2 regions of the Mesorhizobium sp. LSHC412B00 genome follow, and region 1 is predicted to be linked to the other one. Evidence: riboswitches for the same ligand, from Rfam matches in the RefSeq annotation. Region 1 holds a riboswitch; the other holds the start of a gene.
The links. Region 1 has a riboswitch for S-adenosylmethionine ahead of X757_RS146045 (O-succinylhomoserine sulfhydrylase). Riboswitches for the same ligand answer to the same signal wherever they lie in the genome.

Region 1 (14,978 bases):
GGCGGACGCGTCACGGTGTCGATCGCGCGGGGCGAGGCCGGCCCGGAACCGGGCATCGATGTAACCATCAGGGACTACGGCCCGGGCATCCCGGAAGAGCACATACCGCGCATTACCGAGCGCTTCTATCGCGTCGACGTGGAGAGCAGCCGCACGCAGAAAGGCACCGGTCTTGGCCTGTCCATCGTCAAGCATATTCTGACGCGCCACAACGCCCGGCTTTCGATCAAGTCGGAGGTTGGCAAGGGCGCGGCGTTCACGGTCCATTTGCCGGCAGGCTGAGGCGGTACTATCTGCTAACTGCCTGTTTCTTCTTTCTGTCATCCGGCTAGCGTATCAGCACAGGGGTCGAGGAAACGACTCAAAAGGCCAAAGATTTAAGGAAGGCATTTCGCCCATGCAGTCCGTACACATTGTCAGCGCCTATGACGAAGAGCTGAAATACCTGGCGAAGCGCATCGCTGCGATGGGCGGCCATGCCGAGCGCATGGTCGAGCAGGCGATCCAGGCGCTGGTCAATGCCGATCCCGGCCTCGCCCAGAAGGTCATTCGTGACGACATCGTGCTTGACGATGGCCAGCGCGAAATCGACGACAAAGCCATCGTCATCATCGCCAAGCGCCAGCCCATGGCGACGGATCTGCGCGAGATCGTCGGCGCCATCCGCATTTCGGCCGACCTCGAACGGGTCGGTGACCTCGCCAAGAACGTCGCCAAGCGTGTGGTCAGCGTCATTGACGGCCGCCAGCCGACCAGCCTGTTTCGCGGCCTCGAGGCGCTGGCCGAACTCGCTTTGACCCAGCTCAAGGAAGTGCTCGACGTCTATGCCTCGCGCTCGGTCGAGAAAATAGGCTTCGTTCGCGACCGCGACGACCAGATCGACGCCATGTACACCTCGCTGTTTCGCGAGCTTTTGACCTACATGATGGAAGATCCGCGCAACATCACGCCGTGCACGCATCTGCTGTTTTGCGCCAAGAACATCGAGCGCATCGGCGACCACGCCACCAACATTGCCGAGACGATCTACTACATCGTCACCGGCGAGCAGTTGCCGGCCGAGCGTCCAAAGGGCGACAAGACCGACAAGGTTGCCCTGCCGGCGCTGCCGGTGAAGTGATCGCGCGCCCCTCGAACGCGTAATCATATTGCGCTAAACTGCCCGGATGTTAGCGTCTCGGTTCCTGGCCAAGGCCAGGCGCTCAGGAGGCTGCGATGGAATATGTCCGAGAGTTCAAGCCGGCGCCGGCATCGTCCGGCATCATCGCGTCGAGCGTCTACACCGCCGGCAAGCGCATCGCCGACATTCCGATCGAGGAAGCCGGTGAATGGGCCAAGAAGTCGGGCCATGTCGTCTGGATCGGGCTGCTCGAACCCGACCGCGAGCTTCTGCTGCGCGTCAAGGCGCAATTCCATTTGCATGAGCTGGCGATTGAAGACGCCGAACATCCGCACCAGCGGCCGAAGATCGAGCAATATGGCGATGCGCTGTTCATCGTTGCCCGCACTGCACAGCTGATCGACGGACGCGTCACCTTCGGCGAGACGCATCTGTTCGTCGGCTCAGGCTATATCGTCAGCGTCAGGCATGGTCCCTCGACCTCATACGCCGCCGTGCGCCAGCACTGGGAAAGCTGTCCGCACTCACTGGCCAAGGGCGAGGATTTCGTCCTCTACGCCATCCTCGACTTCATCGTCGACAACTACATGCCGGTGCTCGAGCAGATCGAGGACGAGGTCGAGGCGATCGAGGACAGGGTGCTGCTGAAGCCGATGACCGGTCCCGACATCGAGCGGCTCTATATGCTGCGCCGCGATCTGTTGCGCCTGCGCAATGCGGCGCTGCCGCTGGTCGAGGTCTGCCGCCGGCTGACCAGCGCCGACCTGCCGCAGATCCATACCGCCATGCATCCGCTGTTTCGCGATGTCACCGATCATATCCGCACCGTGCAGGAAAAGATCGACAGCCTGCGCGAGGTTCTGGCCTTCGCTTTCGAAGCCAGCCTGCTGGTCGGCCAGAGCCAGGAAACCGCGAACACCAAGAAGCTGGCCTCATGGGCCGCGATCCTGGCGGTGCCGACGGCGCTCGCCGGCATTTACGGCATGAATTTCGACGACATGCCGGAGCTGAAGATGCAATACGGCTATCCCGTCGTATTGGTCTCGATCGCGCTGATCTGCTCGTTTTTGTATTGGCGATTTCGGAAGAGTGGGTGGCTGTGATGGTAGGCAGTAGGCAGTAGGCAGTAGGCAGTAGGCAGAATAAGGTAGCGCCTCACGAGCGCTACCCCATTCCCTACTGCCCAGTCCCCAATCCCTATTCCTAACTACCGGCTTCTGCGCCGCTCTGAAGCCGGCTGGAACGCCACCCTTGCGTGGTACTTGCAGTAAGGTCCGGTTTCAGCCGCCTCGTTGCCGCAGAAGTTGAAGTCTTCCGACAGCGGGTCGCCATTCGGCCATTTGCAGGTGCGCTCGGTGAGATCGGTGAGCTGCAGATGCCGCGAGATCGGCACGACGACGTTTTCGACCGGGCGGATGTAGTGGCGCGCCACTGGCTCGGCGTCGAACTGCGCTTGCAGCGCGTTCGCCCCGATCGACGTCGTGACATGGCGCTGCGTGGTTGCGGCGCGAGGCACCGATTTCTGGATCGAAGATCCCTGCGTTGTCTTCTTCTGACGCGCCGGCGTCGCGGTCGAGCGTCCGCGGCCCGACAGCTTCAGCCGGTGCACCTTGCCGATGACCGCGTTGCGGCTGACCCCGCCGAGTTGTGCGGCGATCTGGCTTGCGCTCAAGCCCTCCGACCACAGTTTCCTGAGAAGTTCGACCCGCTCGTCAGTCCAGTTCATGAGACCGCGCTCCTGCTAAGTGTGCGGCAGCCGGAATCCATTCCCGACCCGGCAATCTTTGCCGGGGCAGACACCACATATATTAGGTGATTAGGTCCGCCGCACGAAATCTAGTTATTTCCCGACTACAATTACCTCATGTGTTGACTCGGTGACAAGAGTCCCAGGTGCAACACGAATCGGTTTTTTAGGTTTTCCCCAACTTGCCCGGTCGCTTATGAGCCGGCGTCTCGTCGGGAGCTTGCCGCGCGCCTCTGCGCGACGTTTTCGTTGACTTCATGGCCGAAAAACACGATAAGCCGCAAAGGCCGCCGCTTTGGCGGCTTTTTTGATTTTTCCGGTACCGGAGACGCATATAATGAGCGGTTCGGCGCTTTACGAGACCTTTGCCCGCGCCCCTTTGGCCTTCGACCATGGCGAAGGCACCTGGCTGGTTACCGACAAGGGCGAGCGATATCTCGATTTCGCTGGCGGCATCGCGGTCAATTCGTTGGGCCACAGCCATCCGCATCTGGTCTCGGCGCTGACCGAACAGGCGGCCAAGCTCTGGCACGTCTCCAATCTCTACGAGATCCCGGGGCAGGCCCGGCTCGGCGAGCGGCTGGCTGACGCCACCTTCGCCGACAAGGTGTTCTTCACCAATTCCGGCGCCGAGGCGCTCGAATGCGCGATCAAGACGGCGCGGCGCTACCAGTTCGTCAAGGGCCATCCCGAGCGCTTCCGGGTCATTACCTTCGAAGGCGCCTTCCACGGCCGCACGCTGGCGACCATCGCCGCCGGCGGCCAGTACAAATATCTCGAAGGCTTCGGCCCCAAGGTCGAAGGCTTCGACCAGGTCGGCTTCGACGACATCGACGCCGCCGAGAAGGCGATCACACCAGAGACCGCCGCGATCCTGATCGAACCGGTACAGGGCGAGGGCGGCATCCGCCCGGTGCCGACGCAATCCTTGAAGCGGCTGCGGCAGCTCTGCGACCAGCATGGCCTGCTGCTGATCTTCGATGAGGTCCAGTGCGGTATCGGTCGCACCGGAAAGCTGTTCGCGCATGAATGGACCGGCGTGACGCCAGACATCATGGCGATTGCCAAGGGCATTGGCGGCGGCTTCCCGATGGGCGCGTGCCTCGCCACCGACGACGCTGTCGTCGGCATGACGGCAGGCGTGCATGGCACCACTTTCGGCGGCAATCCGCTGGCCATGGCGGTCGGCAACGCTGTGCTCGACGTCGTGCTGGAAGACGGCTTCCTTGAAGACGTCCAGCGCAAGGCATTGCTGATGAAGCAGGGCCTGGCGGCGGTCGCCGACGAATTTCCCGATGTCATCGAAGGCATCAGGGGCAGCGGCCTGATGCTTGGCCTGAAATGCGCCATGCCCAACACCAAGGTCAACATGGCGCTGCGCGACCAGCATCTGCTGGCGGTGCCGGCAGGCGACAACGTCATTCGTCTGCTGCCGCCGCTGACCGTCACCGACGCCGAGATCGGCGAAGCGCTCGATCGCATCCGCGCCGGCGCCAAGGGCCTGACCGACGCCATCGCCGCGGCCGCCGCGAAGTAATCCCGAGAACCATTCCCGATGAGCCTTCGCCATTTCACCGATCTTTCCGCCGTTTCCGAAGGCGATCTGCGCCTGATGCTGGACGATGCGGTGGTGCGCAAGGCGCGCCTCAAGGCCGGCGAACGGACCAAACCGCTCGAAGGCAAGGTGCTGGCCATGATCTTCGACAAGCCGTCGACGCGCACGCGCGTGTCCTTCGACGTTGGCATGCGACAGCTCGGCGGCGAGACCATCATGCTGACCGGCACCGAAATGCAGCTCGGCCGCTCCGAGACCATTGCCGACACCGCCAAGGTGCTGTCGCGCTATGTCGACGCCATCATGATCCGCACCACGTCGCATGAGCGGCTGCTCGAGCTGACCGAGAATGCCACGATTCCGGTCATCAACGGGCTGACCGACGACACCCATCCCTGTCAGCTGATGGCCGACATCATGACCTTCGAGGAGCATCGCGGTCCGGTTGCCGGCAAGACCATCGCCTGGACCGGCGACGGCAACAACGTGCTGCATTCGCTGCTCGAGGCCTCGGCGCGGTTCCGCTTCAACCTCAATGTCGCCGTGCCGGAAGGCAGCGAGCCGGCGCAGAAGCACATTGACTGGTCGAAGAGCAATGGCGGCAAGCTGCACTTCACCCGCTCGCCCGAAGAGGCCGTCGACGAGGCCGACTGCATCGTCACCGACTGCTGGGTGTCGATGGGCCAGGAACACCGCGCCCGCGGCCATAATGTCTTCTCGCCCTATCAGGTCAATGCGGCGCTGATGGCCAGGGCCAAGCCCGACGCCCTGTTCATGCACTGCCTGCCGGCGCACCGCGGCGAGGAAGTGACCGACGAGGTCATCGACGGTCCGCATTCGGTGGTCTTCGACGAAGCCGAGAACCGGCTCCACGCCCAGAAGGCGGTTTTGGCCTGGTGTCTGGGCGCTTGATCTCCAAGCGCTTGATCCGGGGCGGCGCGATGCCTATTTGCGCCCCATCACGCAAATCAAGCGCGTTTGGACGCATGCACCCCTCCGGGCCGCATGGCCGCGCCCTGGAGCTTTGTCATGTTGGAAACGCATCAAGTGACTGAACATCACCCCAAACTCGGCGAGTTCGGCTATGCCGGCGACGATCATGTCGTGCCCTTCGAGGTAGGCCCGCTCGACGTGCGCGGCCGCACCGTGCAGCTCGGGCCGATGCTCGACGCCATCCTCAACCGTCATGACTATCCCGAGCCGGTCGCCCGCCTGCTGGCGGAAGCCTGTGTGCTGACGGTGCTGCTCGGCACTTCGCTCAAATTTGAAGGCAAGTTCATCCTGCAGACCCGCACCGACGGGCCTGTCGACATGCTGGTCGCGGATTTCTCCACGCCCTCGGCATTGCGCGCCTATGCGCGCTTCGATGCCGACCGGCTGGAGGCCCTGGTGGCCGCAGGCCAAACCTCGCAGCAGACGCTGCTGGGCAGCGGCGTTTTGGCGCTGACCATCGACCAAGGCGCGCACACGCAGCGCTATCAGGGCATCGTCCAGCTCGACGGCGAGACGCTGGAAGACGCCGCGCGCACCTATTTCCGCCAGTCGGAGCAGATCCCGACCGACCTCCGGCTGTCGGTGGCCAAGCTGCTGACGCCCGGCCCCGGCGGTGCGCGCGAGCAGTGGCGCGCCGGCGGTATCCTGGCGCAGTTCCTGCCGCAGTCACCCGAGCGCATGCGCGTGCCGGACATTTCGGGCGGCGACGGCGATCCGCGTGACGTGACGCAGGAGCCGGCCGACAATTCGTGGCGCGAGCTGGTGGCGCTGCTCGGCACCATCGAGCCGACCGAGCTGATCGACCCGACCATCGGCGCCGAGCGGCTGCTCTACAGGCTGTTCCACGAACATGGCGTGCGCGTCTTCGGCGGCGTGCCGGTCGCCGACCAATGTTCCTGCTCAAGGGACAAGATACGCGGCATCCTCGAGGGGTTTTCCGCGCAGGAGATCAAGGACAGCACCGAAGATGGCGGCATCCACGTCGCCTGCGAGTTCTGCTCGAAGCAGTACGACTTCGACCCGGCGGAGTTTGCAGCTCAGTAGCATCTCTTCCTTCTCCCCGTTCACGGGAGAAGGTGCCCGAAGGGCGGATGAGGGGCAGCGCGAACTTTGGTGAATGGCCGCGCATAGCCTGCGTCATGTGCGTGGAAGATAACCTCATGAGTCCGGCGGCGCCCCTCGTTGCACTGCCGGGCATTTCTCCCCGTATAGAGATGGGGAGAAAACCCCTAATTCACCGTCCGCCGCGTCCCCGGCAGATCCAGCGAAAACGCGGGAATAGCGACGTCGAACGTCTCGCCCTTTTTGTTGCGCATGGTGTAGTGGCCGACCATGAAGCCGGAGGGCGTCGAGAGCGGGCAGCCTGACGTGTATTGATAGCTGTCGCCGGGATTGAGCTCAGGCTGGTCGCCGACCACGCCGGCGCCGCGCACTTCCTCGATCCGGCCGCTGCCGTCGGTGATGTGCCAGTAACGCGACATAAGCTGCACGAAATCGTCCGACTGGTTGTCGATCGTCACCTGGTAGCCCCAGACATAACGGTTCTCCGCCGGGTCCGAGCGGTCCTCCAGGTAGAACGGTCTGACCTGCACTTCGATGTTGCGCGTGACGGCGCGATACATGGGCTGCTCCGGTTGCGCGGCAAGGAACATTTGTCGCGCTATGCGGTTTGATACGCGCACAACGGCATGTCCTGCCAGCCTCAAAGCGGAGGTGCCGACAAACAATGTCATTTAAGTGACACATGACAGTGTTGGTGTGGGCAAACCTTGCCGGCGACTCAAGGCCCATCTGTCGACTGACAAAGCAGCCGCGAGCGGCCTTTCCGGAGTGACCAGATCTCATGGAACTAGCTCTCACAGCCGCCTTCGCTTCCTCCGCTTTGCTTCTTTCCAATCTTGCCAGCATCCTGCTTGCTTCGTCGAAACTGCAAGCGCGTCGCCTTATCCCTCCGCCGTCCGACGAGCAGCCACCGGTCTCGATCGTCGTACCGTCGCGCGGCGTGGAGCCGTTCACACAAGAGACGCTGCAGCGAGCCTTCTCGCTCGACTGGCCGCGCTACGAACTGATCTTCTGCGTCGCTCACGCCGACGATCCCGTCGTCAAACTGATAAACAGGGCGATCGTCCTGTTTCCCAACGTGCCGGCCCGGCTGCTGATCGGCGACGACCGCGTCAGCAGCAACCCGAAGCTCAACAACTGCGTCAAGGGCTGGGAAGCGGCGCTCTATCATTGGGTTATTCTCGCGGATTCCAACGTGCTGATGCCAAGGGATTACGTCCAGCACCTGATGGCGGCCTGGCGGACCAATACCGGGCTTATCTGCTCGACGCCGATCGGCTCTCGGCCGGATGGCTTTTGGGCCGAGGTCGAATGCGCGTTCCTCAACACGCTGCAGGCGCGCTGGCAATATGCCGGCGAGGCGCTCGGTCTCGGCTTTGCCCAGGGCAAGAGCATGCTGTGGAACAAGCCGATGCTCGATACCAATGGCGGTATCCGCGCGCTGGCCGCCGAGATCGCCGAGGATGCTGCTGCAACCAAGCTGGTCAACGGACTGGGCCTGCACGTCAATCTCGTTGCCTCGCCTTTCGAGCAACCACTGGGGCAGCGCCGACTTGCCGACATCTGGTCGCGCCAGGCGCGCTGGGCGCGGTTGCGCCGCGTCACTTTCCCGCTGTTTTTCGCACCCGAGATCCTGACCGGCGTCGCCGTGCCGTTGGCGTTGGCGCTGGTGGCGGCCGCAAGTGCCGGCATCAGCCTGCCGGCCACGGTGTTGGCCGTGCTGACGGCGGCCTACATTCCCGAATGCGCGCTGGCCGCGGCCAAGGGCTGGCACCTGTCGCTGCGCATGGTCCCGGCGATGATGGTGCGCGACATGATGCTTCCCGCCATCTGGGCGCGCGGCTGGCTGAGCGGCGCCGTCGACTGGCGCGGCAACATCATGACCATCGGCACCAAGACGGCCGAACTGGAAGAGGTTTCGTCGGGAGCGTGACGCCTCGCGGCCTATCCGGCGGCCTTCAGCGCCTGCGCAACGTCCTCCAGCAGATCGTCCGTATCCTCAAGACCGACCGACAGCCTGAGCGTTCCCGGCCCGATGCCAAGCTCGGCGCGAGCTTCGTCGCTGAGGTTCTTGTGCGTGGTGGTCGCCGGATGGGTGATCAGGCTCTTGGCGTCGCCGAGATTGTTGGAGATCAGCACGATGTCGAGCGCGTTCTGCAAGGCGAAGGCCGCCTGCTTGCCGCCCTTGACGTCGAGGCAGATCAGCGTCGATCCGCCCGTCATCTGCTTCTTGACGATGTCGGCCTGCGGGTGGTCGGCGCGGCCGGGATAGATGACGCGGGCGATTTCCGGCCGTCCTGCCAGGAAATCCGCGATCTTGGCCGCGCTTTCCGTCTGCTGGCGCACCCGAACCGGCAGCGTCTCCAGGCCCTTGAGCAGCGTCCAGGCGTTGAACGGCGACAGGCTCGGGCCGGTGTGGCGGAAATAGTCGTGCAAATTCTCGTCGATCCATTTCTTGTCCGACAGGATGATGCCGCCGAGACAGCGTCCCTGGCCGTCAATGTGCTTGGTCGCGGAGTAGACGACGATATGGGCGCCGAGCTGCAAGGGCTTCTGCTGCAAGGGCGTGGCAAAGACATTGTCGACGATCAGCCTGGCGCCGATCGAGGTGGCGAGCGCCGCCACCGCTGCGATGTCGACCACTTCCAGCGTCGGATTGGTCGGGCTTTCCAGGAAGAACAGTTTCGTGTTCGGCCGCACCGCCTTTTCCCAGTTGGCGATGTCGGTGCCGTCGACCAGCGTTGCCTCGATGCCGTATTTCGGCGCCAGCGTCTCCACCACCCAGCGGCAGGAGCCGAACAGCGCGCGCGCCGCAACGATATGGTCGCCGGCCTTGGCGCTGCACAGGAGCGCTGCCGTCACCGCCGCCATGCCGGACGCCGTGGCGCGCGCATCTTCGGCACCCTCCAGCGCGCACATGCGCTTTTCGAACATGTCGACGGTAGGGTTGGCATAGCGCGAATAGATGAAGCCCGGCTCCTCGCCCTTGAAACGGGCCTCGGCAGCCTGCGCCGTCTCGTAGACATAGCCTTGGGTGAGGTACATCGCTTCGGACGTCTCGCCGAACTGGGAACGCAGCGTTCCCCCGTGCACGAGTGCGGTCTGAGGTTTCCAGTTACGCTTCTTGGTGCTCATCGCTTTTGTTCCAGACACAAAAAAACCGGCCGCGAAAGTCGCAACCGGTCCATATGGCCTTGCGGCCCGACGGTCCTTTAGCGACTTGTTTAACGTGGCTGCAAGCCGACCGGCCAAATCACCACGGGATAACGACCCTTTAGACCTCACCTGCGCTTGCGTCAATTGCCGGCTTCATTAAGAGGTTTGTACCAGGCAGGTTCCGCAATGATATCCAGCGGTTTTGCGGCAAGAACCTGCCACAAAGAGACCGACCTTGGAGCGGAGCCAGCCTTTTGCGGCAGACAGGCATTCTTCCCGATCAGGACATTTCCGCGCTGTTTCAGTCCGGCGCGCTCAAGTCGCCGCGCGCGCTCGATGTCGACCAGGTGCAGCCGGCGAGCCTCGATCTCAGGCTCGGCGACAAGGCTTTTCGCGTGCGCGCCTCCTTCCTGCCGGGTCCCGATCATCTGGTGGCCGACAAGCTTCACCGGCTGAAATTGCATGAGTTCAGTCTCGCCGAGGGCGCGGTGCTGGAAACCGGCTGCGTCTACATCGTGCCGCTGCTCGAAAGCCTGGCGCTGCCCGCAAACGTGTCGGCCTCGGCCAACCCGAAGAGCTCGACCGGCCGGCTCGACATCTTCACCCGGGTGATGACCGATCGCGGCCATGAGTTCGACAAGATCGCCCCCGGCTATCACGGGCCGCTTTATCTCGAAGTCAGTCCGCGCACCTTCCCGATCGTCGTACGCGCCGGATCGAGGCTGTCGCAGATCCGCTTTCGCACCGGCAACGCGCTGTTGTCGGAGGCAGAACTGAACGAATTGCACCGCGCCGAGATGCTGGTGGCGACCGAGCCGCCCAACATTTCCGGCGGCGGCATTGCGCTGTCGATCGATCTCGACGGCGACCAGAACGGCCTGGTCGGCTATCGCGGCAAGCATCACACCGGCTTGGTCGATGTCGACAAGCGCGCCGCCCAGGATGCCGTCGATTTCTGGGAGCCGCTCTATAAGAGCGGCGCCGGCGAACTGGTGCTCGACCCGGACGAGTTCTACATCCTGGTCAGCCGCGAAGCCGTGCACGTGCCGCCGCTCTACGCCGCCGAGATGACGCCCTTCGATCCGCTGGTTGGCGAATTCCGTGTTCACTATGCCGGCTTCTTCGATCCGGGCTTCGGCCATTCGGCCTCAGGCGGCACCGGCAGCCGGGCGGTGCTCGAAGTGCGCAGCCACGAAGTCCCGTTCATCCTCGACCACGGCCAGATCGTCGGCCGGCTGGTCTACGAACACATGCTGAAGCGGCCGCAGGCGCTTTACGGCACCGATCTCGGCTCGAATTACCAGGCGCAAGGCCTCAAGCTCTCCAAGCATTTCCGCCCCGCCGGCTGAACCTTCGATCACCGTCAGGCAAAATACTTGCCTGCGCTGCCTCACCATGCTTGGCTGCCTTTCGGTGGCCGGCAAGAGAACGGCGCGCAAGGGGAACCAAAATGCAGATTTCAAGATGGATCATATCGGCAGCGGGCGCTGCCATGCTGGTGATATCGGCCGGCTCGCTGGCTGAGGCGCAGGAGAAATTGAAGATCGGCACCGAGGGCGCTTATCCGCCCTTCAACACCATCACCGCGGACGGCAAGATCGAGGGCTTCGACATCGACATTGCCAATGCGCTGTGTGCGCAGATGAAGGTCGAGTGCGAGATCGTCACCCAGGACTGGGACGGCATCATCCCGGCGCTGCAGGCGAAAAAGTTCGACGCCATCATCGCCTCGATGAGCATCACCGAGGAGCGCAAGAAACAGGTCGCCTTCACCAACAAATACTACACGACGCCGCTGGCGCTGGTGGCGCCCAAGGACAGCGACCTCACTTCCACCGAACCGGCAGCCCTTGCCGGCAAGACGGTGGGCGCGCAGGCCTCGACCACCCAGGCCGACTATGCGCAGGACGCCTATGGCAAGGCCGGCGCCGAGGCGAAACTCTACCCCACCCAGGAAGAGGCGATCACCGACTTGCAGAACGGCCGTCTCGACGCCGTCATCTCCGACAAATTCGTGCTGATGGACTGGCTGAAGAAGGCGAGCGACGGCTGCTGCAAGCTTGTCGGTGACGTCAAGGGCACCGAGACGCAAGCCGGCATCGCTGTCCGCCTGGAGGACACGGCACTTCGCGACAAGCTCAATGCGGCGATAGACGCCATCGTCGCCGACGGCACTTACAAGAAGATCCAGGCCAAGTATTTCGATTTCGATATTTATTGAGTCCCGTCCGCCGGCGTCAGCCGCGAAAGAGATACTCTTTCGCGGCGCCAAAGGCAGGCATGAAAATGGCCGATAGACAGCAGTTCGCGTGCGGCCAAACGTTTCCTGCCCCAAAAGCCTTCGGTCAGTTTGACCTCGTCGAGCGAAGCGTTTGAGCCGCGCTTCAACGGGAACAACTGCTTGTCGAGGCAACCGAGGACATGGGCCTTGGCGGAGTCGATGCCGCAGACCTTGCCATTGTTGTTCAGCCTGTCGCCGCGAAGCGCTGATGTCATGTGATCCGTGTTGCGCATCAGAAAGCTCACCTGGGCTTTCGAATAGCCGGTTGCCAGAAGACGGCTCGTCATCGGCAAACGGGCTTCACGATAGAACTTCGGGCTGCACTGGCCGGCGCTAAAGGCCACCGACGGTTGGGTCAGGAACAGGGCCACGCCCGTGAACACAATGACAAGCCGCATTCCGTTCATTTCCGGCTCCCAAATTGTGATGCTGCCTCAAAGCGCCTTCACCGCCACCTTAACCGGCTGCTCAATCTCCAGCGGGTTGCGCAGCGGCAGGCCGAAATCCCCGGCCTCGATCTCGAACACGTCGCCAGCCTGAGTCTTGATGCCGTCGGCAAAGGACAGCGTCGCCGTGCCGAACATGTGCACATGCACGTCGCCCGGCTGGCGGAAGGCCGAATATTTGAAGTGGTGATGTTCGAGATTGGCGATTGTGTGCGACATGTTCGCTTCGCCCGACAGGAACGGCTTTTCCCACAGCAAATTGCTGTCGCGATAGATTCGCGATGAGCCCCTGACGTCGGCCGGCAGGTCGCCGATCAGGATTTCCGGCCCGAACGAGGCGTTGCGCAGTTTGGAATGTGCCAGGAACAGATAGTTCACCCGCTCGGTAACATGATCGGAAAACTCGTTCGACAGCGTGAAGCCGACGCGGAACGGCGCGCCGTCGTCGCCGATGACATAGATGCCGGCGATTTCCGGCTCCTCGCCGGCGTCCTGCGCAAAGGCCGGCGACATCAGTGCGGCGCCCGGCGCCACCGCCATGGTGCCGTTGCCCTTGTAGAACCATTCCGGCTGCACGCCGGTCTGGCCCTTGGCCGGCTTGCCGCCTTCGAGCCCCATGCGGAACATCTTCATGGAATCGGTAAGCTGCTCCTCGCCGCCATCGCTGAGCTTCTTGTGCATGGAATCGCGCGTCGCCGCCGAGCCGAGATGGGTCAGGCCGGTGCCGGTCAGATGCAGATGCGCAGGATCGGGATGGTTGATCGGGGACACCAGCCGGCCCTTCTTGTAGACGGCGTCGAGGTCTATCGCTTCACCGAACCCCTTGCGCTCGATCAGCGCGGCGAGGGCCGTTCCGGTGCGCGCGGCTTCCATGGCCAGCGAATAGACGCTGCGGGCGCCGTTGATGATCCTGGTCTTGCCGCCGCCATTGCGGGCGACGACGCGGATGGTCTCGGCGTCGTCGAGGATCTGGGAGATTAGCATGATGAAATCCTCTCTCATGTGCCTTGGCCGGGTTGCCCCTTGGCAAACCTTGACCTGCGCGGCTCGGACCTCGCCGCGCCACGGGTTGAACTCTTCGTCCGGATTGCGCTCGCGAGCTCCATCCCTCGGGGGACTTCTTGTGCCGACAACTTGCCGGCTGCGCCGCGACCGTATGCCTCCTGCTTGCCTCGCCTGAAGCTTGTCAGGCCTTGTTCTTGTTGTAGACGTCGAAGATCACGGCGCCGAGCAGCACCAGGCCTTTGACCACCTGCTGCCAGTCGACATTGACGCCCATGATCGACATGCCGTTGTTCATCACGCCCATGATGAAGCCGCCGACGACTGCCCCGATGACCTGGCCGACGCCGCCCATCGCCGAGGCGCCGCCGATGAACACTGCGGCGATGACGTCGAGCTCCGAGCCGAGACCCGCCGCCGGCACCGCCTGGCCGAGACGAGCCGCGATGATCAGGCCGCCAAGCGCCGACAGCACGCCCATATTGATGAACACCATCAGCGTCAGCCGCTCGGTGTTGATGCCCGACAGCTGCGCCGCCTTGGGATTGCCGCCCATGGCGTAGATGCGCCTCCCGATGGTCATGCGCTTGGTGACGAAGACGAACAGCGTGATCAGCACGCCCATGACCAGCAGCACCACCGGCAGGCCGCGGTAGCTGGCAAACTCATAGACCAGGAACAGCGCCAGCGCGCTGGCGACCAGCGTCTTGACCACGAACAGGGTGAAGGGCTCGGCCTCATAACCATGGCGTTCTCGTTTGCGCCGGGTGCGGACCCCGAAATAGGCATAGGCGAGCACGGCGATCAGCCCCAGCACGACCGTCGTCATGTGCAGGGTCACGCCGCTGCCCATGATGGTCTTGCCGGCTGCGTTCACGACCGGCGGGACGAGCGTCAGTGGGCCGATCACATCCGGGATGAAGCCGGAGCTGAGCATCTTGAAGTCGTCGGGAAGCGGACCCACCGACGAGCCGCCGCCAAGCAACGCCTGGCAAATGCCGCGGAAGATCAGCATGCCGGCCAGCGTGACGATGAAGCTCGGTATCCGGTGATAGGCGATCCAATACCCTTGCGCGGCGCCGATCAGGCCACCCGCGACCAGGCAGACGATCGAAACCACCAGCGGATTGCTCAGCGGTCCGAGTTGCCAGATGACCATCATGTTTGCCGCCAGCGCGCCGATGAAACCGGCGACCGATCCGACGCTGAGGTCGATATAGCCCGATACGATCACCAGCAGCATGCCCAGCGCCATCACGATGATGAAGGAGTTCTGCTGCACCAGATTGCTGAGGTTGACCGGCTTGAACAACGTCCCCGACGTGGTGAACTGGAAGAACAGCATGATGACGATCAGGGCTATGATCAGCCCGTATTCGCGTAAATTCGTCGCCAGCGCCGAGACGGCGATGCGCGGGCGCTGTTCGTCGGCGACGTTGCCCTGCGGGGCGGGGGCGCTTTCGGTGCTCATGCTGCTTTTCCTTCTCCCCGGACGATGGCGCGCATTATCTTTTCCTGGCTTGCTTCCGCCGCGGGCATTTCGCCCACCATGCGCCCTTCGTTCATGACGTAGATGCGGTCGGTAATCCCCAGCAATTCCGGCATTTCCGACGAGA
Region 2 (14,978 bases), on a different contig from region 1:
CCGCAAGTTCAATGCCGAGCACCTGCTCGATCACCTGGTTAACCTTTGGACTGCCTTCCTCGCACATCGACAGCGCCAGCGGCGCCCCGGCATGGAAATGCCAGACCTCGGCCGCGTCCTTGACCCGGTGCCAGGCCGAAATCTGGTCCTGTTCAAGGAGGAAATAGATCGCCGTCGAATGGCCCCGCCCGGCGCCGTCGCGAAAGGTCTCGGCATACCAGCCGCCTTCCGGATGCGGCTTGAGGCCGAGCGTGGCGATGATTTCAGCGGCGCTGGTCATGGCTGATCCCGGAACGATGCTCAGAAATTGTCCTTGCGCTTGCGGATTTCCGCGAACACTTCGGCGTCCGGGGCCGCCTCCATACCGAGATGCTTGCGGATCGCCGGGTCGTGCCAGCGCAGGAACGGATTGGTCGACAATTCCTCGCCGATCGTGGTCGGCAGCGTCGCCTTGTTGTCGGCGCGCAGGGTCTCGATTTTGGCGGCGCGTTCCCTGAGCGCCGAATTGGTCGGGTCGACGGTCAACGCAAAGCGGGCGTTCGAAAGCGTATACTCATGGCCGCAATAGATGACCGTGTCCGCCGGGAGTGCGGCGAGCTTCTTCAGCGACTCATACATCACCGGCGGCTTGCATTCGAACAGCCGGCCGCAGCCGAGCGCGAACAAAGTGTCGGCGGTGAACGCCACTTTCGAGGCCTGAAAATGATAGGAGACATGGCCCGCAGTGTGGCCGGGCGTGGCGATGACATCGATCCGCTCGCCGCCGAGATGGACGACCGAGCCTTGCCCGACTGTCTCGTCGATGCCAGGGATCTTTTCCTTTTCAGCCTCCGGTCCGACGATGCGCAGCTTGAAGCGCTCCTTCAGCGCCAGATTGGCCTCGACATGGTCGACATGGTGGTGGGTGGTCAGGATCATCGTCGGCTTCCAGCCGGTACGCTCGATCGCGGCAATGATCGGCGCTTCTTCGGGCGCGTCGATAATGGCGGTCTCGCCGCTTTTCGGGTCATGCACCAGCACGCCGAAATTGTCGCTGCGGCACATGAACTGTTCGATTTCGACGGGCATTGGCATCTCTCCATTAGTTGGCGCAGACATAGGGCGCTTGGCCGCCGATGTCACTCTAGCTTTGCAGAACGTGCCGGCTTTGTTGAACTTGGGCGGCATCGCAGCTACCGTCCCGCGCATGCATTCCGATATCGTCGATCTCCGCTCCTTCTATTCGACCACGCTCGGCCGCCTGGCTGAACGCTCGATCACCATGGCGCTGTCCTCAATATGGGCAACAGTGCCCAACGAGCGGCTGGTCGGGCTCGGCTATACCTTGCCGTGGCTGGAGCGGTTCGGCACCGATGCCGAGCGGGTGTTTGCCTTCATGCCTGCCACGCAAGGCGCCGTCGTCTGGCCGGCGAACGGGCCGACGGCTACGGCGCTGGTCTTCGACGAGGAATTGCCGCTGGTCGATTCCTGCATCGACCGCATGCTGCTCGTGCATTCGCTTGAACATGTCGAAAACCCGCGCGAGACGCTGAACGAGATCTGGCGGGTGCTGTCGCCGGCAGGGCGCGTCGTCATCGTCGTGCCCAACCGGCGCGGTGTCTGGGCGCGGTTCGAGCACACGCCGTTCGGCAATGGCCGGCCGTTCTCGCGCGGCCAGCTGACAGAATTGCTGCGCGAGGCGAATTTCACACCGGCTTCCTGGTCCGACGCGCTGTTCTTCCCGCCATCGCCGCGGCGCTTCATGATGCGGTTCCACAATGTGCTGGAGCGCGCCGGCCGGCGGTTCTGGCCGATCTTTTCCGGCGTCATCGTGGTCGAGGCGCAGAAGCGGCTCTATCAGGGCGTGCCGGTCGCGCAGCGCGCCTCGCGCCGTGTCTTCGTGCCGGTACTGTCACCGCACGGTGCGACGCGGCTTGGCCGCCGGGCGGAAGGGGTGACATCGACGACGCGTCAGGTGACACCTTCGTGATCATCATGAAAACTGGTGTTGCGTGGGTTTTTCCCACCTATCTGTCGCAGATGCATTCGCGGTCCGTTTGAGCGGCGGATGCCTTCAGGTATCTCCATCTGGTTTCAGCAACGCTTCTGAACGCAAGGACCTCGTGCATGGCTGATCAACCGGACAAGTCCGCCACCGCTCAGCCGGTAACCGTCGAAGCCAGCAGCCTGCGCGATCAGGTGGCGACGATCAAACGGGCGCTGATAGGCTCACCGGTGCGCAAGTGGCTGGTCTGGACGTCGGTCGGCATTATGGCGGTCATCGTCGCCACGTCGATCGGCCAGGTTCTGCTCAACCGCTGGAACCAGCCTTTCTACGATGCGCTGGCGCGTCGCGACATGGCGGCCTTCCTGCATCAGCTGATGATCTTTGCCGTGATTGCCGGCACGCTGCTCCTGCTCAACATCGCTCAGACCTGGCTCAACCAGATGATCCGGCTGAAGCTGCGCGAGGCGCTGACGCTCGACCTGATCGACCAATGGATGCGGCCGGCGCGGGCCTTCCGGCTCGCCAATGCCGGCGCCATCGGCGTCAATCCCGACCAGCGCATGCAGCAGGATGCCGCGCATCTGTCCGATCTGTCGACGGACCTCGGCGTCGGCCTGCTGCAATCCTTCATCCTGCTGGTGTCGTTCGTCGGCGTGCTTTGGCAACTCTCGTCGGGCTTCGTCTTCCACATCAACGGCTGGTCGCTGGCGATACCGGGCTACATGGTCTGGGCCGCGTTCCTCTATGCCGGCATCGCCTCCTGGCTGAGCTGGCTGGTCGGGCGGCCGCTGATCCGCCTCAACAGCGACCGCTACACCCGCGAGGCCGAGCTGCGTTCCGGGATGGTGCGCGTCAACGAGAATGTCGACGCCATCGCGCTCTATCACGGCGAAGCCGATGCCAAGAGACGGCTCGAAATCGACCTTGGCACGGTGCTGGGCGCGATGCGAAACATCTACAAAGCGCAGATCAACCTTTCCTGGGTGACCGATACCTATGGCTGGATCACCGTGGTGGCGCCGATCCTTGTGGCATCGCCGGTCTATTTTTCAGGCGATATCAGCTTTGGCGGCTTGATGATGGCGGTCGGCGCCTTCAACCAGGTGCACTCGTCGCTGCGCTGGTTCATCAACAATATCGGCGGCATCGCCGACTGGCGCGCCACGCTGATGCGCGTTGCCGACTTCCGCATTGCGCTCGATGAAACCGATGTGTTGCACGACAAGGAAAAGCGCATCGAATTCGGCGATAACGCCAATAGCAGCCTGACCTTCGAGAAGCTCCAAGTGGCCTCGCCGGAGGGCTGCACCAAACTTTCAGACAGCCATGTCGAGATCCATCCCGGTGAGCGCGTCATGATCACCGGCGACCCAGGCGCCGGCAAGACATTGTTCTTCCGCGCCATTGCCGGCCTTTGGCCCTGGGGCAGCGGGCGGATCGGCTTGCCGGCCGGAGAAACGCCGATTTTCGTGCCGCGTGTTCCGTATTTTCCTGCCGGCACGTTACGCGAAGTGCTGCATCCGAATGGCTCGGCGCCGGCTGGCGATGCTGATTTTGGGGCGGTGCTGGCCGAGGTCGGCCTCGAGCGGCTGTCATCCTCGCTCGACCGTTCCGCACGCTGGGAGCGTGAACTCAACGATGACGAACAGCGGTCGCTGGCCTTCGCCAGGCTGGCCTTGCGGCAGCCGAAATGGGTGATCATCGACGAAGCGATGGACGCGTTCGATGGTCCTTCGCTGCGAAGGGTACTGTCCATGCTGGAGAAACGCCTGCCGGAAACCGCGATCCTCAACATCGGGCGCGGACTGCACAATGGTCATTTCTTTCCACGCGCATTGAACATCGTGAAGGATACGGGTGCTGCGCCACTGAAACCCGCCCGAGTCAGGACCGGCGCCATCGACCCGCCGTCGAAAGCGGCCGTGCGGCGAAAGAAGTAGAAGGGGCTTTATTTCGCCGCGATCGCGGCGAAGATTCACGGGTCGAAACATCCGTGGTGCGGCCATGCTCGATGCGCTCAGCCTGCTTGCCTGCCTTGCCTGCACCACGCCCGTGGCTGCCCCGGCCGATGCCGTGGATGTCGAACTGGTGCTGGCCGTCGACATCTCACAGTCGATGGACGAGAGGGAGTTCGCGCTGCAGCGCGCTGGCTATGTCGAGGCGCTCAGGCATCCCGATTTCATCAAGGCCGTGCGCTCGGGAACCACCGGGCGCATCGCGCTTGCCTATTTCGAATGGGCGGGCGTCGTGCGCGAGGATGGCGTCATCGCCTGGCAGGTGATCGACAGCGCAGAGAGCGCCAACGCCTTCGCCGACAGAATAGAAGCGCGGCCGTTCCGCAGCTTTCGCGGCACCTCGATTTCCGGTGCGCTTGCCTTCGGCGCCGGGCTGTTTGAGGGCACGGGGTTCGATGCGCCACGCAGCGTCATCGACATTTCCGGCGACGGTCCCAACAACACCGGGCTGCCCGTCGCCACGACACGCGATGCGGCGGTGGCCAAGGGCATCGTCATCAACGGCCTGCCGATCCTGATCAGCCCGTCGCCGACGTTCAGCCATCTCGACCAGTATTATGACGACTGCGTCACCGGTGGGCCAGGCTCCTTCGTGTTGCCGATCTATGCGGCCTCGGAATTCGCCACCGCCATACGCCGCAAGCTGATCCTGGAGGTGAGCGGCATCGCCGATGCGACCGTGGTCCCGATCGATGCCGCCGCACCCATGGACTGCCTACAGGGCGAACGCGACCGGCGGCTATATTCCGACCCATATCTGCCGGAACTCGACAAATGAGGTTTGAGGCAGTTCGGAGGGGAAAGCCGCTGCGCGGCTTGTCGGCAAACTTCAGGCCGGCCGTGCACCGTATTTGTCGCGAAATTCGGCATAGAGATCGCGGCGCCAGCGCCGGCCGCCGACATAGCCACGCAACAGCTGCGGCAGCGAATAGCCAAGCGCCTTCGACGACCGGTTGGCCATATAGCCGGAGAACGCCTGCGAAACCCTGCCCTTGAGTGCATCGGCGATGAGCTGCCGGGCGATCATGTAAGGCGGGATGTAGGGGTAGCGGTCGGCGATATAGGGGTGCTTGTCGATCAAGCTCGCATAGGCTTCGACATAGCCGTCCCGGCGACCGGAGATCGAATTCTCCGAGTTGTACTTTTTCCAGTCGATCACTTCGGACAGCTGCGCGCCGCTGCGACGGGCAAAGCGCAGCAACAATTCGCGATCCTGCATGCGCGTGACGTCACTGTCGTAGCCGCCGATGGCCAGCAGCGACTCGCGCCGGGCGGTGATTGCCGACCCGGCAATGAAGATGGTCTGCGCGACAAGGGCCCGCTCCAGCGAGTCGCGGCTCAGCAGCGCCTCGCGGTTGACGCAGTTGGTGCGGCGATTGCCCTTCAGCGACACGAAGGAACTGATCAGCACTTCGAGTGAGGGATTGTTGTCGAACTGCTCCAGCGTCCGCGCCAGGCGATCCGGCAAATAGACGTCGTCGGAATCGAGGAATGTCACCACCGGCGCCTGCGCCCGCTCGATGCCGGCATTGCGGGCGGCATTGGCGCCGCGCCATTTCGAGCCAACATAGATCAGCCGTGGATCGCGGATTTCGGCAAGTGCGGCTGCCGTACCGTCGGTCGAGCCGTCATCGACGACAATGTGTTCGAACCGGGGAAAATTCTGCGCCAGCACGCTCTCCACGGCGCGCACCACCTTGCTGCGGCGATTGTGCGTCGGTGTGATCACCGAGATCAGCGGAGCGAGGTCGGTTGCCTTGGACATGTTGCTTCGATTGTGCCCCGAAATGCCTGGAGGCCGGAGGTTTTGATGGTCGCCGTCCAAGCCTTACCCCGGGATGGCATTCGATTCGACGCTACAAAAAACCAGCGGCAATGTCATCACAAACTGTTGAGCCAGGACGCCGTAAGCCGGCCGATTACCCCAGACGTAATCGACCGATGGCCATCATGTCTGCAGATTGCGCCAACGAAGCCGGTCGTCGGGCTTCGATCTCACAGGGAGTTCAGCCGTGGCCGCCTACGCCGTCGCCCATATGCGTCAAGTCACAATGGGCCCGCAGATTGTCGAGTATCTGCAGAGGATCGACGCCACATTGGAGCCGTTCGGCGGCCGCTTCCTTGTCCACGGCGGCGACATGGACGTGGTCGAAAACGAATGGCCCGGGCATCTGATCGTCATCGAGTTTCCGGACAGGGCGCATGCGTGGGGCTGGTACGATTCATCAGCCTATCGGGAGATTCTGGCCTTGCGCACCGACAACTCCCACGCCGATGTGATCATCGCCGATGGCGTTCAGCACCCGCACAAGGCGACGGACGTGCTGGAATAGGGGCAAACTACCGCTTCAGCAAGAACACCGCTTGCTGGCCGAAGAAATTCCAGAACCACCATGGCATCGACAGTCCGATCTTCTGGCCGTTGCCGTCGAGCGCGGTGGCTTTCTCGACCGAAGCGCCGAGTTCCTCGACCAGATTGACGAAGTCGCGGATGGTGCAGAAATGGATGTTGGGCGTGTCGTACCAGGAATAGGGCAGGTCCGCGGTCACCGGCATCCGGCCATTGACGAACAGCGACAGCCGCACCCGCCAGTGGCCGAAATTGGGGAAGGAGACGATGGCGCGGTTGCCGATTCGCAGCAGCTCGTCGAGCACCAGCTTCGGGTTGCGGGTCGCCTGCAGCGTCTGAGACAGGACGACGAAGTCAAAACCCTTGTCTGGATAGAATTCGAGGTCGGTATCGGCATCGCCCTGGATGACCGAGAGACCGCGCGCCACGCATTCATTGACGCCGCGCTGTGACAGCTCCAGCCCGCGGCCGTCGACCTGCTTGGTCTCCTGCAGGAGTTCGAGCAGCAGGCCGTCGCCGGAGCCGACATCGAGCACCCGCGACTGCGTCGGTATCAGGTTGGCCACGACTTCGAGGTCGACGCGCTGGCTGCCATTGACGCTCATGAGGCGAGCCCCCTTGCGCGGGCCGCCGAGCCGATGAAGCCCTTGATGGCGGCAAACAGTTCGGGTTCATCGAGCAGGAAGGCATCATGGCCGCGGTCGGTGTCGATCTCGACGAAGGAGACGGAGGCGCCGGCGGCGTTGAGCGCATGCACGATCGAGCGGCTCTCCTCGGTCGGGAACAGCCAGTCCGAGGTGAAGGACACCAGGCAGAAGCGGGTCTTGGTCCCGGCAAAGGCATCTGCCAACCGGCCGCCATGGTCGGCGGCGAGGTCGAAATAATCCATCGAACGGGTCATGTAGAGGTAGGAGTTGGCGTCGAAGCGGTCGACGAATGTCATGCCCTGGTGGCGCAGATAGCTTTCGATCTGGAAATCTGCGTCGAAACCGAAGGTCAGCGCTTCGCGGTCCTGCAGATTGCGGCCGAATTTCCGATGCAGGGCGGCTTCCGACAGATAGGTGATGTGGGCGGCCATGCGCGCCACGGCGAGCCCCTTTTCCGGGCGCTTGCCGTGCTCGAAATATTTGCCGCCATGCCAGTCCGGATCGGCCATGACGGCCTGCCGGCCGACCTCGTGGAAGGCGATGTTCTGCGAGGAATGGCGTGCGCCTGTGGCGATCGGCAGGGCCGAGAAGACGCGCTCGGAATAGCACGATGCCCATTCCAGCACCTGCATGCCGCCCATCGAGCCGCCGAGCACGCAAAACAGCTTTTCGATGCCGAAATGGTCGACCAGCATCAGTTGCGCCCGCACCATGTCGCGGATGGTGATGATTGGCAGGTCGAGGCCGTAGGGCTTGCCGGTGGCGGGATTGGTCGAGGCCGGACCCGTGGAGCCGAGGCAGCCGCCGATGACGTTGGAGCAAATGACGAAGAAGCGGTTGGTGTCGATGATCTTGCCGGGACCGATCAGCACTTCCCACCAGCCGGGCTTGCCGGTCACCGGATTGGTGCTGGCGACATGCTGGTCGCCGGTCAGCGCGTGGCAGACCAGGATGGCGTTGGTGCGGGCATCGTTGAGGGCGCCATATGTCTGGTAGGCGATCTGGAACGGCGACAAAAGCGTGCCGGCGTCGAGCTTCAGCGGCTTGTCAGGGCCAAAACGCAACACAGGGCTCGACGGGTTGTCGGCCTCGTTGTTGGTTTTTGTAGCGCGGAGCGCGGCCATGTGACTCTCCTTGCCCGCCGTCAGGCAATAAAAAACCGGCAGTGCGATCGCAAAGCCGGTTACGTCACGCAAACGGCCCTTTAGCGAGTTGTTTAACGTGGCTGCAAGCCGACCGGCCAAATCACCACGGAACTGTTGCGTTCTTCTAGAACTCGTGCGGCCCGGCGTCAACGGCCAGCTATTGCCCGCCTCTCGACATTCGCGGCTACGGCTTGTATTTCCGCTGCGGCCTCCGGACGGAGGCATTCTCGATGGATTTGCGACATGGACAAGACAGCGGACAAGGCACGGCCGACGCCCCGCGCGGGCATTATGGACATCGACGCCTATGTGCCGGGCAAGAGCACGGCACCGGCCGGCGTCGCCAAGGTCCATAAATTGTCGTCGAACGAGAACCCGCTCGGCCCGTCGCCGAAGGCGATCGAGGCCGCGCGCGAAGTGGCTGGCAAGCTCGATGTCTATCCCGACGGCACCGCCCGCCGGCTGCGCGAGGCGATCGCCGAGGTGCATGGCCTCAACCCGGCAAACATCATCTGCTCCAACGGTTCCGACGAGATTTTGGGCCTGCTGGCGCAGACCTATCTGGCGCCAGGCGATGAGGCGATTTTTACCGAACATGCCTTCATGGTCTACAAGATCTACATTCAGTCGGCGGGGGCCAAGCCGGTTGCTGTGAAGGAAACCGAGGAGCGCGCCGACGTCGACGCGATCCTGGCCGCGGTGACGCCGCGGACCAAAATCATCTTCCTCGCCAATCCCAACAATCCGACCGGCACCTATCTGCCGTTCCAGGAGGTCCGCCGCCTGCATTCCACGCTCCCGGGCAACGTGCTTCTGGTGCTCGACGCGGCCTATGCCGAATATGTCAGGCGCAATGACTACGAGGCCGGCATCGAGCTGGCGGGCAGCGCACAGAATGTGGTCATGACCCGCACCTTCTCCAAGCTCGGCCTTGGCGGCGCGCGCATCGGCTGGATGTATGGCCCACTGCACATCGTCGATGCCATCAACCGTATCCGCGGCCCTTTCAACGTTAACGCAACAGCGATCGAGGCCGGCATTGCCGCCATCCGCGACCGCGCCCATGTCGAGCGCAGTTCGTTGCACAACGAGACCTGGCTTACCTGGCTGAATGAAGAGCTGACGAAGCTTGGGCTCAGGGTGACGCCCAGCGTCGGCAATTTCGTCCTCATCCACTTTCCCGACGACAAGAAGCATTCGGCTGAGGCGGCGGACGACTACCTCACCCAGCGCGGCTATATATTGCGGCGCGTTACCGGCTATGGCTTTCCCAATGCGCTGCGCATGAGCGTCGGCACCGAAGAAGCCAATCGCGGCGTTATCGACGCCCTCACGACGTTCCTGAAAAGCTGAAACAATGACATCACCGATGTTTGAAAAGATCGCGCTGGTCGGCATCGGCCTGATCGGCTCGTCGCTGGCCCGCGTTATCCGCCGCGAGGGCCTGGCCCGCCATGTCGCCATCGCGACGCGCAGCCCGGCCACGCTGGCGCGGGCGAAGGAGCTCGGTCTTGGCGAGAGCTACACCACCGGCGCCAGGGAAGCGGTCCGCGACGCCGACCTGATCATCGTCTCGGTGCCTGTGGGATCGTCGGGCGAGGTGGCGCAAGAGATCGCGCCGGGGCTGAAAAAGGGCGCCATCCTCACCGATGTCGGTTCGACCAAGGCCTCCGTCATTGCGCAAATGCAGCCCTATGTACCGGACGGCGTGCACTTTATTCCGGGGCACCCGCTGGCAGGTACGGAGAAATCGGGCCCGGATGCGGGTTTCGCCGACCTGTTCGAAAACCGCTGGTGCATCTTCACGCCGCTGCCGGGAACCGATCCGGCCGCGCTGGAAAAGCTGTCGGAATTCTGGCGGCGCTGCGGCTCCAACATCGACTCGATGGACCCGCAGCATCATGACATGACGCTGGCCATCGTTTCGCATCTTCCGCACATCATTGCCTACAACATCGTCGGCACGGCCGACGATCTGGAATCGGTGACCAAGTCGGAAGTGATCAAATATTCGGCTTCCGGTTTCCGCGACTTCACCCGTCTGGCCGCCTCCGACCCGACCATGTGGCGCGACGTGTGCCTGCACAACAAGGATGCCATCCTGGAAATGCTGGCGCGCTTTTCGGAGGACCTCGCCTCGCTGCAGCGGGCGATCCGCTGGGGCGACGGCGACAAGCTGTTCGACCTGTTCACCCGCACCCGGGCCGTTCGCCGTTCGATCATCGAGGCCGGCCAGGATATCGACGTGCCGGATTTCGGCCGGCAGGCGGTCGAGCACCCGGTGAAAAGTTAAATCTGTTTCAGACGGGCCAGGTCGCCGCGACCATGGCCATTGTCTCGGCCCGGTCCGGCGCGCCCAGCCGGCCGCCGAAGCGCTGGCATTTGAGCGCGGCCGCCGCGCTGGCAAAGCGCAACGCGTGCTCGACCGACATGGCCTCAGCAAGTCCAACGGCAAAGGCGCCGTGGAAAACGTCGCCGGCGGCCAGCGTGTCGACCGCCTTGACCTTCGGCGCCGCGATGTGGCGCACGCATCCGGCGGACCGGTCATGCCACCAGCTTCCCGAGGCGCCGCCGGTCACCGCCACGAAGGCGTCTGTGCGGCTGGCGAGGTCGGCGCAGGCGGTTTCGGGATCCAGCGCGTGGCCGCAGACAATGCGTGCAGCCGTCTCCGAAGCGACGATGTGCGACGCCAGCGGCAACAGATGCTCCAGCACCTCCAGCGGCGCCGTGTCGGCGTCGAGGATTGCCGGGCAACCGGCGTCGCGCGCGGCGGTCAAGGCAAGAGCGGCGGCGCCCGGCCAGCGCACATCGACCAGCACGGCATCGAAGCCGGAAAGATCGGCGACAGGCACCGCCTCGGGGTCGGCCTGCGCCTTTGGGTCGTAGAAGGGCACGATGATGCGCTCGCCATGAGCGTCGACCAGGATCGCGGCCAGCGCCGAGCGGGCGCCTTCGACGCGGCGGACAAAGCCGCAATCGACGCCCTCGGCCTCGATGCCGGCCAGCAATTGGTCGCCGACGGCATCGTCACCTGCACTTGCCCACAGGAACACCTCGGCGCCGAGACGGCGGGCGGCGCAGGCAGCACTTGTCGCCATGCCCGAGGCGATCTGGATGCCGTCCGAGGCGATGAACTTGCCCTGATGCGTGGGCAGGGTTTCGACGCGCAGGATGGTATCCAGCGTCAGCGCGCCAACGCTCAGCAGTTTCACCGGTCGGTTCATGCGTCGGCTTGCTCGAGCATGATCTCTCCCCAAAAGCCGTTCCCGCTCTTTGCGATCATGCTCTATCTCTTTGTTTTAACGGAATTCCGGACGGAAAACCGCTTACACTTTTCTTGGAATTGCTCTAATCGAGCGGCTTGATCTTGCCCAGCGGAATGAAGCCGAGCGAGACCTTGCCCTTCACCACCTTGAGCGGCATCGACGGTTCGTTGCCGAGCAGCGCCAGACCGGCAAAGCCTTGCTCGATCTGGCTCTTCTGCTCGGGGATTGCGGTGGCGAGGATTGCCGCCACGGCTTTGGGATCCTGCAGCTTGATCGTCAGGTCGGCATTGACCAGGCCGTTGGCGTCGACCGACACCGGGCCGGAGACGGTGATGCGCGCGGTTCCCGACGACAGATCGAGCTTGTGGATGTCGGCCGCCTGGCCGCGCAGGCTCCTGGCCTGCGTCTTCATCAGCGCGACGCCGTTCTTCAGCGTCGCGTCGCCGCTGCCGTCGAGCGGCGGCAGCACGCGCCCGCCGATCGCGTCGGCGTCGATCTCAAGATCGGTGAAGCTGCCGACGTAGCCGATGTCCTGGCCGTCGGGCCGCAACTCGCCCGCCGCGGTTCCGGCGCTGAACAGTGAAACCGGATCAGTGTCGTCGGCCGGATCCGTCTGGCCGGACAAGCTCTCCGCCTGCAGCGAAATGCTCCGGGGCAGGGGCCAGAAGAGCTTGGCATTGGCCTGCAGATTGTCCCAGTCGATCCATAGCGGCGCCATCCCCGGCACCGAGGTGCGCAGCGGCCCACGCAACTCGGCGGCAGGCGACAACGGCCGGATGAGCTCTGCAACGAAGTTGAAGCTGCCTGCCGAGGCGGCAACGTTCCTGGCGTCGTCCTCGTAAGCCAGATTGTCACAGGAGATGGCAAAACTCAGGGGGTAGCCGCTGACGGTGAGGTTGGCGCAGCCGGCCTCGATGCCTTTGTCCTTGAGCGAGGCCACCGCCTTGTCGGCTTCGCTGCTGACGCGACCGGCGACATAGAACCAGACTGCGCTGTAGACGCCGAACAGCATAACGAGCAAGGCAGCGAGCCACATCAGCCGGCGGCGAAACTTCGACGGACGCTCGTCACTTGACGTCATGCTGCGGCTTTCATTAACGCGGGCGTGTTGCGGGTGGACTGTGGCTTACGCAAAAGCAAAAAGAACAGAAGAGCACCGATTCCGATGCGGCGGCGTCACTCTCGTACAATCAGGCTTGGCGATATGGGTGATTTTTGGGTTTTTGGCTACGGCTCGCTGATCTGGCGACCGGGATTCGCCCATGTCGAGACACGGCGCGCGCGGCTTTACGGCTACCGCCGGTCGCTCTGCGTCTATTCCTTCGTGCATCGCGGCACGCGCCAGCGGCCGGGCCTGGTGCTAGGCCTCGACCGTGGCGGCTCCTGCATCGGGCTGGCCTTTCGCGTGCCCGGCGAGCTGCGCGATGAGGTGCTGACCTATCTGCGCGAGCGCGAATTGGTGACCAGCGTCTACCTCGAGCGTGTGCTCGATATCAGCCTCGACGGGAATGGGGCGGCCGCGGGAGAGAGAGTGAAAGCGGTTGCCTATATCGTCGACCGCCAGCATGAGCAGTATGCCGGCGGGCTCGACCCCGCGCATGCGGCAGGTGTTATCCGTGGCGCCGTCGGCCAGTCCGGAAACAACGAGGACTATGTGCTCAACACGCTGCAGCATCTCGCGGCGCTGGGTATCAGCGACCACTGGCTGGAAGAGGTGGCGAAGCGGATCGCCTCGTGAGCCAGTGGACCACGGCGAGCCTGCAGGCGAAGCGCTCGCGCCTTTGTGAAGCGCTGGCCCGCTGGAAAATTGGCTGAGGCCTTTGACCTCGGCGCGGCGAGACCTAGCTTAGCTGCGGCCCGAAGCATTCGGGTCGCCCGCCGCCAGCCCACGGAGCCCCGTCTTGCAAAAACGCCGTCTCGGTCAAACCGACCTTTCCATCGCGCCGCTGGTCCTGGGCGGCAATGTCTTCGGCTGGACCGCGGACGAGAAGACCTCCTTCGACCTGCTCGACCGGTTCGGCGGCGCCGGCCTCAACGCTATCGATACTGCCGATGCCTATTCGCGCTGGGTGCCCGGCCACGCGGGCGGCGAGTCCGAGACCATCATCGGCAAATGGATGAAAAGCCGCGGCAACCGTGACAAGATCATCGTCATCACCAAAGTCGGCTCGGATATGGGACAAGGCAAGAAGGATCTGTCCGCTGCCCATATCGAAAGGGCAGTCGAGGCGTCGCTCAAGCGACTGCAGACCGATGTCATCGACCTCTATTTGTCGCACTGGCCGGACCCGACCACGCCTTATGAAGAGACGCTCGGCGCCTACCAGAAGCTGCTCGCTGCCGGCAAGGTCCGCCATATCGGCGCCTCGAATCTCGACGCCGGCCAGCTGCGCGCCGCGCTCGATGTTGCCAGCCTGCGCGGGCTGCCGCGCTACAGCGTGCTGCAGCCGGAATACAATCTCTACGATCGCTCATCCTTCGACGGGCCGCTGCATGATGTGTGCGTGGCCGAGGATATCGGCGTCATCACCTATTTCAGTCTCGCCAAGGGGTTTTTGAGCGGCAAATACCGTAGCGAGGCCGATCTCGGCAAAAGTGAACGCGGCGGCGGCGTGAAGGCTTATCTCAATGCGCGCGGCATGCGCATTCTGGCCGCACTCGACACTGTGGCGGCGCGCCATTCGGCCAAGCAGGCGGAAGTAGCACTCGCATGGGTGATGGCGCAGCCCGGCATCACTGCGCCGATCGCCAGCGCCACGACGCTGGACCAGGTCGACAGCCTGGTGCGCGCCGCATCGCTGAAGCTCAGCGCGGAGGATCTCGTGGCGCTGGACAAGGCCAGCGCCTAGCCGCGCAGGTTCGGCACGATCGTTCAAGACGACGGCTGTCCGCCTTGCCACACTGTTCTCCATTATTGTGGAGAAGAGGCAGCATGGCCGCAGACATTCTTTCGCAGGCGCAGCCCTGGCAGCAATTGCTGGCGCTGGTGCTGGCGGCAACCGTCGTCATGGGCAGTCCTGGCCCGGCGACGATCAGCGTCACGGCGATAGGGGCCGCCTTCGGCCTGCGCAATTCGCTTCACTACACATCGGGGATCATTTTAGGCACGGTCGCGGTGCTGCTGGTCGTGGCCACCGGCATCAAGGCTATCCTCACCTCGATGCCGGGCGTAGCGCCAGTGCTGGCGGTCGCTTCAGCCGCCTATATTCTCTACCTCGCCTACAGAATAGCGACAGCGCCGCCGCTGGCCGCGCGTGACAGCAGCGCGGTTCTGCCGACCTTCCTCGGCGGCTTCCTGCTCGCCGTTGCCAACCCGAAAGCCTATCTGGCGATTGCTGCGGTCCTTGCTGGCTCCGCGACCGCAGCTCTCGGCATCCCGGCCAGGCTGGCGGTTCTCACCCTGATGATCGTAGCCATCCATGTGCTGTGGCTGCTGGCCGGCGCGGCCTTCGCCCGCACCCTGCGCCAGCCGCTGACGTCGCGGATCATCAATCTGGCCTTCGCGGCGACGCTGGTGCTGACCACGGCGCTGGCGGCGTGGCCTTGAGCCGGCCCGCAGAAGAGATCA

Region 2: another riboswitch for S-adenosylmethionine. It lies ahead of X757_RS144310 (homoserine O-acetyltransferase); the one in region 1 lies ahead of X757_RS146045 (O-succinylhomoserine sulfhydrylase).

The regions. Positions count from the first base shown of each region.
Region 1 is NZ_AYWB01000010.1:44,506-59,483, reverse strand. It holds gene X757_RS146000 (ATP-binding protein) at 1-282, shown strand, start outside; gene phoU (phosphate signaling complex protein PhoU) at 398-1,120, shown strand; gene X757_RS146010 (magnesium and cobalt transport protein CorA) at 1,216-2,223, shown strand; gene X757_RS146015 (GcrA family cell cycle regulator) at 2,328-2,846, opposite strand; gene X757_RS146020 (aspartate aminotransferase family protein) at 3,205-4,404, shown strand; gene argF (ornithine carbamoyltransferase) at 4,423-5,334, shown strand; gene X757_RS146030 (Hsp33 family molecular chaperone) at 5,428-6,459, shown strand; gene apaG (Co2+/Mg2+ efflux protein ApaG) at 6,645-7,037, opposite strand; gene X757_RS146040 (ceramide glucosyltransferase) at 7,259-8,410, shown strand; gene X757_RS146045 (O-succinylhomoserine sulfhydrylase) at 8,422-9,612, opposite strand; SAM riboswitch at 9,670-9,747, opposite strand; gene X757_RS146050 (2'-deoxycytidine 5'-triphosphate deaminase) at 9,888-10,982, shown strand; gene X757_RS146055 (ABC transporter substrate-binding protein) at 11,084-11,854, shown strand; gene X757_RS146060 (hypothetical protein) at 11,848-12,321, opposite strand; gene araD1 (AraD1 family protein) at 12,349-13,344, opposite strand; gene mmsB (multiple monosaccharide ABC transporter permease) at 13,547-14,833, opposite strand; gene mmsA (multiple monosaccharide ABC transporter ATP-binding protein) at 14,830-14,978, opposite strand, start outside.
Region 2 is NZ_AYWB01000012.1:27,707-42,684, forward strand. It holds gene X757_RS144350 (cupin domain-containing protein) at 1-280, opposite strand, end outside; gene gloB (hydroxyacylglutathione hydrolase) at 301-1,068, opposite strand; gene X757_RS144340 (class I SAM-dependent methyltransferase) at 1,187-1,969, shown strand; gene X757_RS144335 (ABC transporter ATP-binding protein/permease) at 2,107-3,927, shown strand; gene X757_RS144330 (DUF1194 domain-containing protein) at 3,992-4,780, shown strand; gene X757_RS144325 (glycosyltransferase family 2 protein) at 4,832-5,767, opposite strand; gene X757_RS144320 (DUF1330 domain-containing protein) at 6,015-6,335, shown strand; gene metW (methionine biosynthesis protein MetW) at 6,343-6,957, opposite strand; gene X757_RS144310 (homoserine O-acetyltransferase) at 6,954-8,123, opposite strand; SAM riboswitch at 8,184-8,261, opposite strand; gene hisC (histidinol-phosphate transaminase) at 8,388-9,497, shown strand; gene X757_RS144300 (prephenate/arogenate dehydrogenase family protein) at 9,502-10,437, shown strand; gene X757_RS144295 (sugar kinase) at 10,445-11,368, opposite strand; gene X757_RS144290 (DUF2125 domain-containing protein) at 11,493-12,491, opposite strand; gene X757_RS144285 (gamma-glutamylcyclotransferase) at 12,615-13,148, shown strand; gene X757_RS144280 (aldo/keto reductase) at 13,312-14,259, shown strand; gene X757_RS144275 (LysE family translocator) at 14,343-14,957, shown strand.